DNA from 3 places in the Pseudarthrobacter sp. 1G09 genome. Region 3 is predicted to be linked to each of the others. Evidence: riboswitches for the same ligand, from Rfam matches in the RefSeq annotation. Region 3 holds a riboswitch; each other region holds the start of a gene.
The links. A riboswitch is a leader RNA that binds a small molecule or an ion and turns the genes downstream of it on or off. The one in region 3 is predicted to bind S-adenosylmethionine.
Positions count from the first base shown of each region.

Region 1: it holds a riboswitch for S-adenosylmethionine, as region 3 does, so the genes downstream of both, ACP3TD_RS07550 (bifunctional o-acetylhomoserine/o-acetylserine sulfhydrylase) here and ACP3TD_RS19145 (DUF1737 domain-containing protein) in region 3, are expected to answer to the same signal.
Region 2: it holds a riboswitch for S-adenosylmethionine, as region 3 does, so the genes downstream of both, ACP3TD_RS13055 (aminotransferase class V-fold PLP-dependent enzyme) here and ACP3TD_RS19145 (DUF1737 domain-containing protein) in region 3, are expected to answer to the same signal.

Region 1 is NZ_CP188306.1:1,639,734-1,644,235, reverse strand. It holds gene ACP3TD_RS07550 (bifunctional o-acetylhomoserine/o-acetylserine sulfhydrylase) at 45-1,367, opposite strand; SAM riboswitch class IV at 1,411-1,526, opposite strand; gene ACP3TD_RS07545 (VOC family protein) at 1,689-2,327, shown strand; gene ACP3TD_RS07540 (CPBP family intramembrane glutamic endopeptidase) at 2,463-3,245, opposite strand; gene ACP3TD_RS07535 (DeoR/GlpR family DNA-binding transcription regulator) at 3,296-4,087, opposite strand; gene ACP3TD_RS07530 (amidohydrolase family protein) at 4,193-4,502, opposite strand, start outside.
Region 2 is NZ_CP188306.1:2,837,641-2,842,142, forward strand. It holds gene rsgA (ribosome small subunit-dependent GTPase A) at 1-376, shown strand, start outside; gene hisN (histidinol-phosphatase) at 438-1,250, shown strand; SAM riboswitch class IV at 1,412-1,525, shown strand; gene ACP3TD_RS13055 (aminotransferase class V-fold PLP-dependent enzyme) at 1,564-2,973, shown strand; gene ACP3TD_RS13060 (class I SAM-dependent methyltransferase) at 3,052-3,810, shown strand; gene ACP3TD_RS13065 (metal-dependent transcriptional regulator) at 3,856-4,502, shown strand, end outside.
Region 3 is NZ_CP188306.1:4,148,587-4,153,088, reverse strand. It holds gene ACP3TD_RS19160 (glutamate--cysteine ligase 2) at 1-182, shown strand, start outside; gene ACP3TD_RS19155 (O-succinylhomoserine sulfhydrylase) at 280-1,488, opposite strand; gene ACP3TD_RS19150 (rhodanese-like domain-containing protein) at 1,489-1,899, opposite strand; gene ACP3TD_RS19145 (DUF1737 domain-containing protein) at 1,896-2,174, opposite strand; SAM riboswitch class IV at 2,188-2,302, opposite strand; gene opgC (OpgC domain-containing protein) at 2,542-4,502, shown strand, end outside.

The DNA.
Region 1 (4,502 bases), 1.8 Mb from region 3:
AGGCCGGCCGCCTGGCCGGCCTCCCGCCGTCGTACGTCTTCGGCTTAGCCGGCCGCGCCCTTGGCGGCCCGGAAGCCCGCTTCAAGGTCTGCCAGGATGTCATCGATGTGCTCGATGCCTACGGACAACCGCACCAGGCCGGGCGTCACCCCAGCTACCGCCTGCTGTTCCGGCGTCAGCTGGCTGTGGGTGGTGGAGGCAGGGTGGATCACCAGGGACCGGACGTCGCCGATGTTGGCGACGTGGGAGTGCAGTTCCAGGGCGTCGACGAACCGCTGCCCCGCTTCGGCTCCCCCGGCAAGGTTGAAGGCGACGACGGCACCCGTCCCCTTGGGCCCGTACTTGCGGCCGCGCTCGTACCAGGGGCTGGACGGCAGGCCTGCGTAGGCGACGGATTCGACGTCGTCCCGGCCTTCCAGCCAGCGGGCTACCTCGGTGGCGTTGGCCACGTGGCGTTCCACCCGCAGACTCAGCGTTTCCAGGCCCTGGGCGATCAGGAAGGCGTTGAACGGCGAGACGGCCGAGCCGAGGTCCCGCAGGAGCTGGACGCGCGCCTTGAGGATGTAGGACAGGTTTGCGCCGAGGAGCCCGTTTTCCCCGAGGTCCCTGCCGTAGACCAGGCCGTTGTAGGTGGGGTCCGGGGTGTTGAAGCCCGGGAACCGTTCCGGGTCCTTGCTGAAATCGAACTTGCCCGAGTCGACGATGACGCCGGCGATCGCCGCGCCGTGCCCGCCAAGGTACTTTGTGGCCGAGTGGACCACGATGTCGGCGCCCCATTCCAGGGGACGGATCAGGTACGGCGTAGAGAGGGTGTTGTCCACGATGAGGGGCACGCCGGCCTGGTGCGCCACCCCGGAGATGCCTTCGATGTCCAGGACGTCCTGACGCGGGTTCGAGACCACCTCGCCGAAGAACAGCTTGGTATTGGGCTGCACGGCGTCCCGCCACTGGTCCAGATTGTCCGGGTCCGCCACGAACGTCACGGTGATGCCGAACTTCTTCAGCGTGTGGGCGAACAGGTTGTAGGTTCCGCCGTACAGGCTGGGGCTGGCCACGATGTGGTCGCCCGCCTCTGCGATGTTGAGGATGGCGAAGGTCTCCGCGGCCTGGCCGGAGCTGAGCAGCAGGGCGCCGAGTCCTCCTTCGAGACTGGCGATGCGCTGCTCCACGGCCTCCTGGGTGGGGTTGCCGATGCGGGTGTAGATGGGGGCCAGTTCCGCCAGGGCGAACCGGTTGGCCGCGCTTTCGGCGCTGGGGAACACAAACGAGGTGGTCTGGTAGATGGGCAGGGCCCGGGCGCCGGTGGCGCCGTCGGGCTCCTGGCCGGCGTGGATCTGGCGGGTTTCGAAGGACCAACCGTTGGACATTCAAGGCTCCTTTGACATGGGCCCGGCATGCTGAGAGCAGTACGGGCCGCGCTTGCCGCCCGGCCGTTGCCGGACAACCAGGTCCTCACCCGGGGCACCCCACCGCGGATGGAGGGTTGCCGGCCAGCGAGCCGGGGCTTGGCGCTGGCACTCATGACCTGCGCCCAGTGTAGGAACACCTTGGCGGCGGCGGACAGGATTGTGACGAACATGGTCTCCGCGGCTGCCGGCAGGGCGGAAAACTGATCCCCAGGAAAACGGAAATTTCGAGTAAGGCAAGCCTAAGCTGAGAGCCCGATCACAAAGTGCCAAGATGTTGGCATGCGCATGGATCACGTCTCTTACGCCTGTGAACACGATGGCCTCGCGGCCACTACCGAACGAATTGCATCTGCCCTCGGCGTTGAGGCAGTGAAAGGCGGGGTGCATCCCCGGTTCGGAACCCGGAATATGATCATCCCGCTCGCGGGCCACAAGTACCTCGAAGTGGTGGAGGTCCTGGACCACCCCGCCTCGGACAAGGCTCCCTTTGGACAGGCCGTACGGGCCCGTTCCGCGGCGGGCGGCGGCTGGATGGGCTGGTGCGTCGAAGTGGACGACCTCGCCCCGTTCGAAGAGCGCCTCGGGCGCTCGGCCGTCAACGGCAACCGCAAGTTCCCGGACGGCCGGGAACTGGTGTGGAAGCAGATCGGCATCCTGGGACTCATCGCCGACCCCCAGGTCCCGTACATGCTCAAGTGGGAAGGCGACCCGTCGCTGCACCCGTCCAACGCCTATGACAGCAGCCTCAAGATGAGCTGCCTTACCATCGCCGGCTCCGCTTCGCGGGTCACCGAATGGCTGGGCGAGCCGGTGGAGAAGCCGCTGGAGGACGTGGCTGTCGAATGGGTGGCCCCGCACGGCACCCCCGGCATCCTGTCCGTCACGTTCGAAACCGCCAATGGAGCCGTCACCCTCTGACCCTCCATCTGTGGTCCGGTTGCACACCGGACCACAGACGCGGACGCCTGTCCGCAACAGCTTCGGCCGCCATGGGGTGGTGACAACGGCGTCACCACCCCATGGCGGCCGAATCCATTTCCAGGCAAACCCTGCCTACCCCAGGCCGACGGCCTTGCCGAACAGGCTGAAGCCGACGAACGCCACGATGTCCAGCAGCGCGTGCGCGATGACCAGCGGCATGACGCGTTTGGTCCGGGTGTAGATCCAGGCGAAGACAATGCCCATCACCACGTTGCCGATGAAGGGCCCGAAGCCCTGGTACAGGTGGTAGCTGCCGCGCAGCACCGAACTGACGGCAATCGACAGCGGCACGCTCCACCCGAACTTGCCGAAGCGGTCCATCAGGTAGCCCACCACAATCACTTCCTCCACGATGCCGTGACGGATGGCGGAGAGGATCAGCACTGGCACGGTCCACCAGTAGGCATCCAGGGCGCTGGGGATTATGGCGGTAGTGATCCCCAGGGCACGGCCGGCAGCGTAGAGGCCCAGCGACGGGATACCGATGAGGGCGGCCAGGCCCACCCCCTGCAGCAGGTCCTTACCCGGACGGGCGAAGGTGAAGCCCAGTTTCGTGAAGGCTGATCCGGACCCCGCTCCAAGGTCCCCGGAGGCCGCCTGCCGGGAGCCCGACAGGAAGTAGAGCACCAGCAGGACGGGGACGAGGGCGAAGATGATGTCCAGGAGCTGATAGGTCAGGTCGAAGTATTCGCGGGTGCTTTGGGAGCGGTTTAGCGTCGAGGTTCCCTCGGCCAGCGGCGCCCGGGTCATCTTATCCAGGAGCTGCACTACCGAGTACACGGCGGACTGCCCCAGGGACAGGCCCAGGACTATCCAGACTTCGAACGCCAGGCGGCGGCGGGAGGGAACCAGCATGTACCCATCTTGCCTGCAGTTCCTGGGCCGGGGCTGATGGCCCCGCCGTGTCAGGGCACGGGGGCGACGATGACCTCGGTGCCCTTGGCCTCGAAGGCGGCCTTGTCCCGCGGCGAGATGCCGGCGTCCGTGATCAGCCGCGTGAAGTCATAGCCGTCCATGGTGGCGAAAGCGCGCACCCCCACCTTGGAGGAATCGGCAATGACATAGGACACCCGTGCCCGGCTGGCCAGGAGTGCATTGACCGAGGCCTCGCCCTCCCCCGTGTTGGTGGGGCCCACCTCGGGGTCGATGCCGTTCACGCCGATGAAGGCGATGTCCAGGACCACCTTCTGCATGATGATGTCCGTGTACGGGCCCACCAGTTCATAGGACCGCGGGTTGAGGATGCCGCCGGTCACCATCACCTTGATATTGGGCCGTACCGCCAGCTGCCCGGCGATGTTGATGGCGTTGGTGACAACGGTCAGCGTTGACTGGTTGGACGGGGCATTCAGGTCTTCGCGGGTGGCCAGGATCTGGGCCAGCGCCGTGCTGGTGGTGCCACCGCACAGGCCGATGACGGCACCGGGCCGGATCAGGGCGGACGCCGCCCGGGCGATCTGCTCCTTCGCCTCGGCATGGTCGTCCCGGTTGTAGCGGCCGGGCAGGTCGTAGGCGAGGGCGCCGGTGGTGGCGCCGCCGCGGGTGCGGGTCAGCAGCCGCCGCTTGGCAAGGCTGTCCAGGTCGCGGCGGGCGGTGGCGGGCGAAACCCCGAGGGTGTTGACAATCTCGTCCACTTCCACCTGGCCGGTCCTGGCAAGCAAGTCGAGGATGGCGGTCAGGCGGTCAGTGCGGGTCATGCGGGGCCTCTCGGTACAACAGCCACCGCTCCGGATGACGTTTCATGATCATAACAGACCCGAAACGATCATCTAACGTCAAATTGCGGAGGGCACGTCCGCTGTTTACCGTTCCCGGACACCGGCCCGCCACACAGCGTACGTCAACGGCATGCCCGGGCGGTAAGCGAGATGGGTAGCGGACGGGGCGTTCAGCAGGTGCAGGTCGGCCCGGTGTCCGACGGCGATGGAACCTACGGCGCGTTGGCCGTCGGCATCTGTGCCGCGATCCTTGTGCAGCGCCAGCGCGCCGCCATAGGTGGCCGCACGGACTGCCTCGTGCACGCTGAGCCGCATCTGCAGCACGGCCGTGGCTACGCAGTAGGCCATGGAACTGGTGTAGGAAGTGCCCGGGTTGCAGTTGGAGGCCAGGGCC
Region 2 (4,502 bases), 1.3 Mb from region 3:
ACGGGCCACAGGCGGCGTGAATGCGGTAACCGGACGGGGACGGCACACGTCGTCGTCGGCCCTTGCCCTGCGTCTGGCCGACGCCCCTCCCGGCAGTTGGATCATCGACACCCCGGGCATCCGGTCATTTGGCCTTGCCCATGTGGATCCGGACCGGATCCTGAGGTCGTTCCCGGATCTTTCGCCGGGCACTGATGATTGCGAACGTGGCTGCAAGCACACCGCCACTGCCGTCAACTGCGGGCTCGACGCCTGGGTGGCAGGCGGACATGCAGGACCCACCGGTGAAGCACGCCTGGCTTCGCTCCGCCGGCTCCTGGGCGCCGATCCCAGGATGGAAGCCCAGGAGGCCAAGGAGCTCGGCACCATCAGCTGACAGCGCCAACCGGCACGGCCGACCTCCCGGCAGAACCGGCGCCAGACGGTAGTTTGGAACCATGATCCAACCCGCTTCGACCTATAACGACGACCTGCGCCTGGCCCATGTCCTGGCCGACTCCGTGGATGACCAGACCATGAGCCGTTTCAAGGCGCAGGACCTCCACGTGGAGACCAAGCCCGATCTGACGCCGGTCACCGATGCGGACAAGGCCGCCGAGGAAGCCATCCGCGGCCAGCTCTCACGCTCCCGACCACGCGACGCCGTGCTGGGTGAAGAGTTCGGCAGCACCGGCCACGGCTCCCGGCGGTGGATCATCGATCCCATCGACGGCACCAAGAACTTCGTCCGCGGTGTTCCCGTCTGGGCCACGCTCATCGCCCTGGTTGATGAGGGCGAGCCGGTGGTGGGCGTCGTCAGCGCACCCGCCCTGGGAAAGCGGTGGTGGGCCGCCAAAGGCATGGGGGCCTACATGGGCCGTTCCCTCGCATCGGCCACCCGGCTCCGGGTCTCCGACGTTTCCACCCTGTCCGACGCTTCGCTGTCCTATTCCAGCCTGGGTGGCTGGAAGGAACGCGGCAATCTTGACGACTTCCTGGGCCTGACTGAGGACGTCTGGCGCACGCGCGCCTACGGCGATTTCTGGTCCTACTGCATGGTGGCCGAAGGGTCCGTGGACATCGCCTGCGAGCCCGAACTGAACCTCTATGACATGGCCGCCCTCGTGCCCATCGTGGTGGAGGCCGGCGGCCGCTTCACCTCCCTTGAAGGCGAGGACGGCCCGTTCGGCGGGAACGCCCTGGCGACCAATTCCATCCTGCACACCGAAGTGCTGCACCGGCTGAACCCCGGCCTGGACGACCTGCTGTAGGCCGGCCTACTTCCGAATAATTGACCGCGGGCGCCTCCAAAAGGGGGCGCCCGCCGTCGTAATCTTCGAAGAAAGTCCCGATTCCGGGCCGCACGTAACAAAACCCTTAACAATCCTCCCGGCTTCAGGCCGGGCCGCCGGATGTTCTATGGTTTTATCCAGGTCACGAGTGCCAGCGCTAAACCCCGGTTTGCTGGCCGGCAACCCTCCATTCGCGGTGGGGTGCCCCGGGTGACGACCAGGCCGGTCCGGAGCGGATGCGGCAAGCGCGGATTCCAGCACTGCCGGAGTCCTGTCCTGAAGTGAGGTCTCCATGACTACTGCCGTCGACTCCCCCATTACCGCCGGAATCGTCTCTGATGAACGCCTGGCGGCCGCCGGACGTCCGCTTTCAGCGGTTACCGGCGCTGAAATCCTGGCTCCGCTGATCTCCGGCGGCCACGTCCGCTACGCCAACCTTGACTACGGGGCCTCCGCCCCGGCCCTGACCGTGGTGTCGGCCTACCTCAACGAGATCCTGCCGTTCTACGCCAGCGTCCACCGCGGCGCCGGTTACGCTTCGCAGATCAGCACGTCCGTATACGAGAACGCGCGCAACATCGTCCGCGAGTTCGTCGGCGGACGTCCCGACGATTCCGTCATCTTCACCAGGAACACCACCGACTCCCTTAACCTGCTCGCCGGTTGCCTCCCCGGCACGGACGGCAAACCCGCCGGCGACGTCCTCTACCTGGACATCGAACACCACGCCAACCTGCTGCCGTGGCAGGGTGTCCCCCACCGGAGCATCGTTGCCGCCGACACGATCGCCGGGACCATCGATTCCGTGCGCGCCGAGCTTGAGCAGGGCGGCGTCAGCCTGCTGGCCGTCACCGGCGCCTCCAACGTCACCGGCGAAATCCTTCCCATCCGGGAACTCGCCGCCCTCGCCCACCGGCACGGTGCCCGCATCGTGGTGGACGCGGCCCAGCTGGCGCCGCACCGCCGCGTCAACATCAGCGCCGACGACGTCGACTACCTTGCCTTCTCCGGGCACAAGCTCTACGCACCCTTTGGCGCCGGCGTCCTGGTGGGCCGCCCGGACTGGCTCGACGCCGGCACGCCGCACCTCGCCGGCGGTGGCGCCGTAAAGGAAGCAAAGCTCGACGGCGTCAGCTGGGCCACCGGCCCGGCCCGCCATGAGGGCGGCTCCCCCAACGTGCTGGGTGCGGCTACCCTGGCGCGGGCAACGCAGGTTATCGCGAGCCTGGACCAGGACCGCTGGCACGCCCACGAGTCGGCCATCCGTGCCTACCTGGTGGAAGGCCTGCAGGCGATCGACGGCGTCACGGTGCACCAAATCTTCAAGGACACCGACCCTGACAAAGACACCATTGGGGTAGTGAACTTCTCGGTGGCGGGTTACGACGCCGGCCTGGTAGCCGCATACCTCTCCGCCGAACACGGTGTAGGACTCCGTGATGGCCGCTTCTGCGCCCACCCGCTGCTGAAGCGCCTGGGCCTGCCATCAGGATCACTGCGGGCAAGCTTCGGAGTCGGCTCCCGGCTCGAAGATGCCCAGCGGCTCCTCGCAGGCATTGAAAAGCTCCGCCGGGACGGGCTCGGCTGGGACTACGTAGTGGATGCCGGCCGGTGGGTGCCCGCCAACGACACCAGGACCTATCCCCACTGGGCACCGAACACCCCGGGAACCGCCGGCGCAGCTCCCTGCCTCGACGACTGATGGCCGTAAAGCCCGCGCCCGGGTGCATGCGGTAAATTCGGACGGTACCCGCAGGGAATCAGCTGAAGGAGGCCGTACGTGGTTCGGGGTGGGCCCAAGCTCGATCACGGGCGGCGCCGGGAGCTCGGCCAGAGCTTCCAGGACGGCGGCAAGCACTATGAAAAGGTCCGTCCGGGGTATCCGGCGGAATCGGCACGGTGGCTGGTGCCCGCGTGCGCCCATGATGCGCTCGACGTCGGTGCCGGCACGGGCAAGTTCACTGACCTGCTGCTGGCGCTGGGATTGTCCGTGACCGCCGTCGATCCGTCCGCGGACATGCTCGCGCAACTGTCCGCCCAATACCCGGCCGCTGCTGCCCTGCGCGGCACCGCCGAGGCCACCGGGCTTGATGACGCAAGTTTCGACGTCGTCAGCGTTGCCCAGGCCTGGCACTGGTGCGACGCCCTCGCGGCCAGCACGGAACTGGCCAGGGTCCTCCGCCCGCAGGGAACGCTGGGACTGGTGTGGAACCAGCTGGACACCTCGGTGCCGTGGGTGCACCGGCTTTCCCGCATCATGCATGCCGGGGACGTCTACAAGCCCGGACAGCGGCCGCTGGTGGGCCCCGAGTTCGAGGGCCTCGAAGGGCACGTGACCCGCTGGCAGGATCCTGTCACCCCTGCCGACCTGATGGAACTGGCCAAATCCCGAAGCTACTACCTGCAGGCCAACGAACAGACCCGGGCCAAAGTCCTGGCGAACCTCACCTGGTACCTCCATGAGCATCTGGGGCACGCCGAGGGTCAAGAACTCAGCCTGCCGTACCTGACGCTGTCCTGGCGCGCCGTCCGCGCGTGACACGCGGATCCCGGCCGCGTCCCGCCAACGGGTAGGCTTGAACGTGTGAAGACCAGCGCGCCCTCCTCCTCCATTGAGGACTACGTCAAGGTGGTCTATTCGTTCACGGAATGGCAGGACAAGCCCATCACGTCCTCGCAGCTGGCGCAGCGCCTGGGTGTGGCAAATTCTTCAGTTTCGGAGATGGTCCGCAAGCTGAAGGACCAGGGGCTGGTGGACCACAAGCCCTACAGCGCAATTACCCTCACGGACGCCGGGCTCCGGCTTGCACTGTCCATGGTGCGCCGCCACCGGCTCATCGAAACGTACCTTGTCCAGCAGTTGGGCTACAGCTGGGATGAAGTCCACGACGAAGCCGAACTGCTGGAACACGCTGTCTCAGACACCTTTATCGAACGGGTGTCAGCCCAGCTGGGCCACCCGGACCGCGACCCGCACGGTGATCCCATTCCCACGGCCGACGGCAAAGTCCACATGCCCGTTGCCCGCCTCATGGGCGAACTCGACGAGGGCCACACCGGCAGGATCACCCGCATCAGCGACGACAACCCTGAGCTGCTGCGCTACCTCGCGGCCGAAGAGATCGACCTTGATTCCGAGGTTGAAATCATGGGACGGCGGCCCTTCGGAGGCGCCCTGATCGTGCGGATCAGCAGTGCGGGCCGGACCAGGGAATTCGATCTCGCCGACGA
Region 3 (4,502 bases):
TTGCCCGCGGCACGGGCTCGGCGGAGCAACGCCAGGTGCGGGAAAAGGCACTGGCAGGCCAGCCCGAGGACTTCGGCTTCGGCGCAGTGGTGAAGCACGCGGTCAGGGTGACCATGCGCGACACCCTGGATCCTTCGGAAGTGGACACCGTTCCCGAACTGCTGCGGGTGCGGCAGTCCTAGACCGCACTGCCGGGCGGGCCGCCATCAAAAACCAGGCAGGGCACACCGCCGGCGACGCCGCCCGTGTCCGGATCAGCGCCGCCGCAGCGGAAGCACCCTAGATCTGCTTGAGGGCCTGTTCCAGGTCGCCGATGAGGTCCTCGGCGTCCTCCAGCCCAACGGACAGGCGCACCACGCCATCGGTCAGGCCAATCGCAGCCCTGCCCTCCGGACCCATGGCCCGGTGCGTGGTGGTGGCCGGGTGCGTGATAAGGGACTTGGAATCGCCCAGGTTGTTGGAGATGTCGATAACCCGCAGCGCGTCCAACAGTGCGAACGCGGCCTCCTTGCCCGTGCGGCCGCCGGACGGCGCCAGTTCGAGCGTGAGCACCGTGCCGCCGGCCTTCATCTGCTTGGCCGCGAGCCCATACTGCGGGTGGGACTTCAGGAGCGGGTACTTCACCCAGCTGACGGCGGGCTGCTGCTCCAGCCACTCGGCGAGCCGCAGGGCAGTGGCCGAGGAGTGGCTGACGCGCAGGCCCATGGTCTCCAGGCCCTTGGTGAGCACCCAGGCGTTGAAGGCGGACAGGGCGGGCCCGGTGTGGCGCATCAGCTGCTTCACGGGACCGTCAATGAATTCCTTGGTGCCCAGGATGGCGCCGCCCAGCACCCGGCCCTGGCCATCAATGTGCTTGGTGCCGGAGTACACCACCACATCCGCGCCGAGCTGGCCGCAGCGCTGCAACAGGGGAGTGGCGAAGACGTTGTCCACCACCACTGTGGCGCCCGCCGCGTGCGCCAGTTCGCTGACCGCGGCGATGTCCACGATCTCCTGCATGGGATTGGACGGGGATTCGAAGAAGACAGCGGTGGTGGGCTCGGACAGAGCGGACCGCCACTGCTCCAGGTCCGGGCCGTCGACGAACACGGTCTCCACGCCCCACCGCGGCAGGATCTCGTTGAGGATCACAAAGCAGGACCCGAACAGTGAGCGGGCAGCCACCACGCGGTCCCCGGCAGCCAGCAGCGCACCGAGGGCAGTGAAGACGGCGGACATGCCGGACGCGGTGGCAAAGCATGCCTCGGTGCCCTCCAGCAGGCGGAGCCGTTCCTGGAACGTGGCCACCGAGGGGTTGCCGTAGCGGGAGTAGACGAAGCGTTCGTCCTCCCCGGTGAAGGCGCGTTCGGCAGCGGCAGCGGATTCGTAGACGAACCCGGAGTTGAGGAAAATCGCCTCGGATGTTTCCTGGAAGTTGGTGCGGTCCAGCCCGCCGCGGACGGCCTGGGTGTCAGGGCTCCAGCCGGCGGCGTCTTCGTTGAAGGTCACTTAGTTCTTTCCGAGGTTGGTGGGCAGGCCGCGGTTCTTCCATCCGTTGACGGTGCGTTCGCCGTAACGGTCCGGTTCGCCTTCGAAGCCTTCCAAGACGTTGTAGGAGGTGAAACCCGCCTGGGTTGCGGCCGTTGCCGCCGCGATGGAGCGCTGCCCGGAGCGGCACAGGAACAGCAGCTCGGTGCTGCGGTTCTCCGGGCCCTGCTGCTCAAGGTCGGTAATGAATTCCGGGTTGGGAATGCCGCCCGGGAACGTCCACTGGATGAACAGGGGATCGTTGTCCGTGGCCTTGGTGTCCGGGATGCCGATATGCGCCCATTCGCCCTCGGTGCGGACATCCACCAGGATGGCGCCCTGCTCCAGCTTGGCCCAGGCCTCCTGGGGTGTCAGGTCTCCTGCGTAGCTCATGCGTGGCCCTCGCCGTCGAACTCGGGTTCGTCAGCGGCGGATTCCAGGTGGTCCACGGCGGTGGCGACGGCGGCATCAGCGGAGGCGATGGCTGCGGGGAGCACCACGGCCTGGGCCACGATGACGCTGCTGCCGTTGAAGGTCGCGGCCGGGCTGCCGTGCAGCACGTACCCTTCCGCCAGGGCGGCCGAGATCCGCTCACAAAAAGCGCGGTCGTCCGGGCCGCTGATCAGGCGGTAGGACAGTTTCTCTTCGGGGACAGGTGCGTCAGACATGACGGATCTCCTTCTCTCACGCTTGCAGCTCGAATCGGTCGATATGCCGAGTATTCACCTGAGGCACCCCGCCGTGGAAGGAGGGTTGCCGACCGGCCAGTCAGGGCTTGGCGCCGGTACTCATTACTCCCCAAAAACGTAACACCTGCCGCCGGGAGCCGCACCGCCGCCGTCGTCATCTTCCGTAACTGAACCGGAAACACAGGGTCACGGGGGTGCGGAGCGCTTTCGGGGCAGCGCCCGACGTCGGCATTGCCGCAGGTGGGCGGGTTTTACGCTGCTTCCTGCATGCTTTCCCGGCGGGCCGCGACCGATAAAGTACAGGTGGGGCCGCTGCCCCATCAGGTCTTTGGCACCGGGGGTTTCCATGAGCACGCGTCCATCCGCGCGACGACGCACCAAGCCTTCGGTCCGTCGGTTCCGCGCGGGCGCGTTGAGGGTGTGGACGTTCCTTGCCGCTGTCCTTCTGGCAGCGTGTGCCGTGGTGCTGCCTGCAGGTGCCGCCCGCGCCGCTGACCTCAGCCCGGACGAGGGAAAGCCCCTGCTCGGGGCAATGCTGGAATGGGGTGAGGATTCCGCTGCCGGTTTCGCCGAACGGCTTGGCGCATCTCCGGCCGTCTACGGGCACGACCTCGCCCTGCCGTACCGCGCGTCGGAGCAGGGCAACCTCCGGGGCTTCCTGGAGCAGGCATCACTGCAGGGTTCGCATGCGATGTTCACCGTGAAGCCCAGCGTGCCCCTCGACCAGATTGATGACGCTGCGGCGGCGTCCTTTGCCCGCGAAGTGCGTCGGCTGGCGTCTGGCTTTACCGGGCAGGTGCTCATTCGATTTGCCCCGGATATGAATGCCAGCTGGGTGGAATGGGGCCAGCAACCCGGCGCGTACCGGAATGCCTTCCGTGCGGTGTCCGCGGCGTTCAAGAAGTCCGACGACGGTCCGCTGATGGTGTGGGAGCCGTACCTTGGCAAGGACTATCCCTTCGCCCGGAGCCGGAACGCGCCAGCGCCCGGCAGCGAGGGTTTCGCGTTGCTCGACACCAACGGTGACGGAACCTGGGATGGGGCGGACAGCGCCTACGGACCCTACTATCCCGGCGATGACGCCGTGGACTGGGTGGGCCTGACCGCCTTCCACGACGATACGGCCGGCGGGGCGGCGGTGAACACGGTGCCACGCGCGGGCGAGCTCCAGGAGATGCTTACGGCCTCCGGCGGGGAAAACTTCTACAGAGACTATTCAGCCGGGCGTGGCAAGCCGTGCGTGCTGCAGACCGCCGCGTTCTACAGCCCGTCCTCCGGGGGCGCGTCCGAGGTGGACGTCAAGGCCGGCTGGTTCGACCAGGTGGTGGGGGCCGCCACGTCCGCCGAGTTCCAGAAGACTGCGCTGGTGATGTGGGACGAACGGACCAGCACCAGGGATGCCGGCGTGGCGGGCATCAGCTGGCTGCTGACCGGCAACTCCGCCGTGGCCGAAGCTGCCCACGCGCGGCTGAAGGATTCGTCAATGGTGACAGGCCCCGTCACGGAAGTTGGCGCCGGCGGCAGCTATGTACGGGCCAACACCCTGACGGGCGCGGCAGCCTGGACAGTGGGCGTGGCGCTGATCCTCCTGCTGGTGGCACTGTGGCAGGTTCCCCGCAGGGTGAACGCCGCTACTGCCTGGGGCTACGCCGACCCGTCCAAGCGGGATTCCCGGGTGGACCTGCTTCGCGGCGTGGCCATCGTCTTCGTGGTGGTCAACCACCTGGGCATGACATCGCTGTTCCAGCTGCTGACCCAGGAGGCAGTGGGCTTCGTCAGCGGCGCCGAACTGTTCGTGCTGTTCTCCGGCCTGGTGGTGGGCATGGTCTACGGCCCCAGGGTTCGCGAAGACTTTGGCACGGTGTTGGACCTGACGTCCCGCCGGGCCGGCAAGCTGTACCTGACGGCGCTGGTGGTCCTGATCGGCGTCTTCCTGGTCTCGCTCCTCCCCATTTTCCGGACCGAGGCGCTCACCACGTTCGTGGACCAGGGAACCGGCGGGGCCGGCCACCAGGGCGCCGGCCGCACCTACGATCTGTACGCGGGGATGGAATCCCTCTTCCAGTTCCCGGTTCCGCCACAAATCCTTCCTGCCGTCTTCCTGCTGCAGTTCGGCCCTTGGCAGTTCAACGTCATGGGCCTGTACGTGGTGCTGCTGCTGGTCAGCCCGCTGATCCTCGCAGCGCTCAGCCGCGGCAAGGCCGTCTGGGTGCTGGCCGCAACGCTGGGGCTCTACGCGGTCGGCTCCATCACCCGATTCAGGCTCTTGCCGTCGCAGTTCGAGGATTCGTTCCCGCTGCTTGTCTG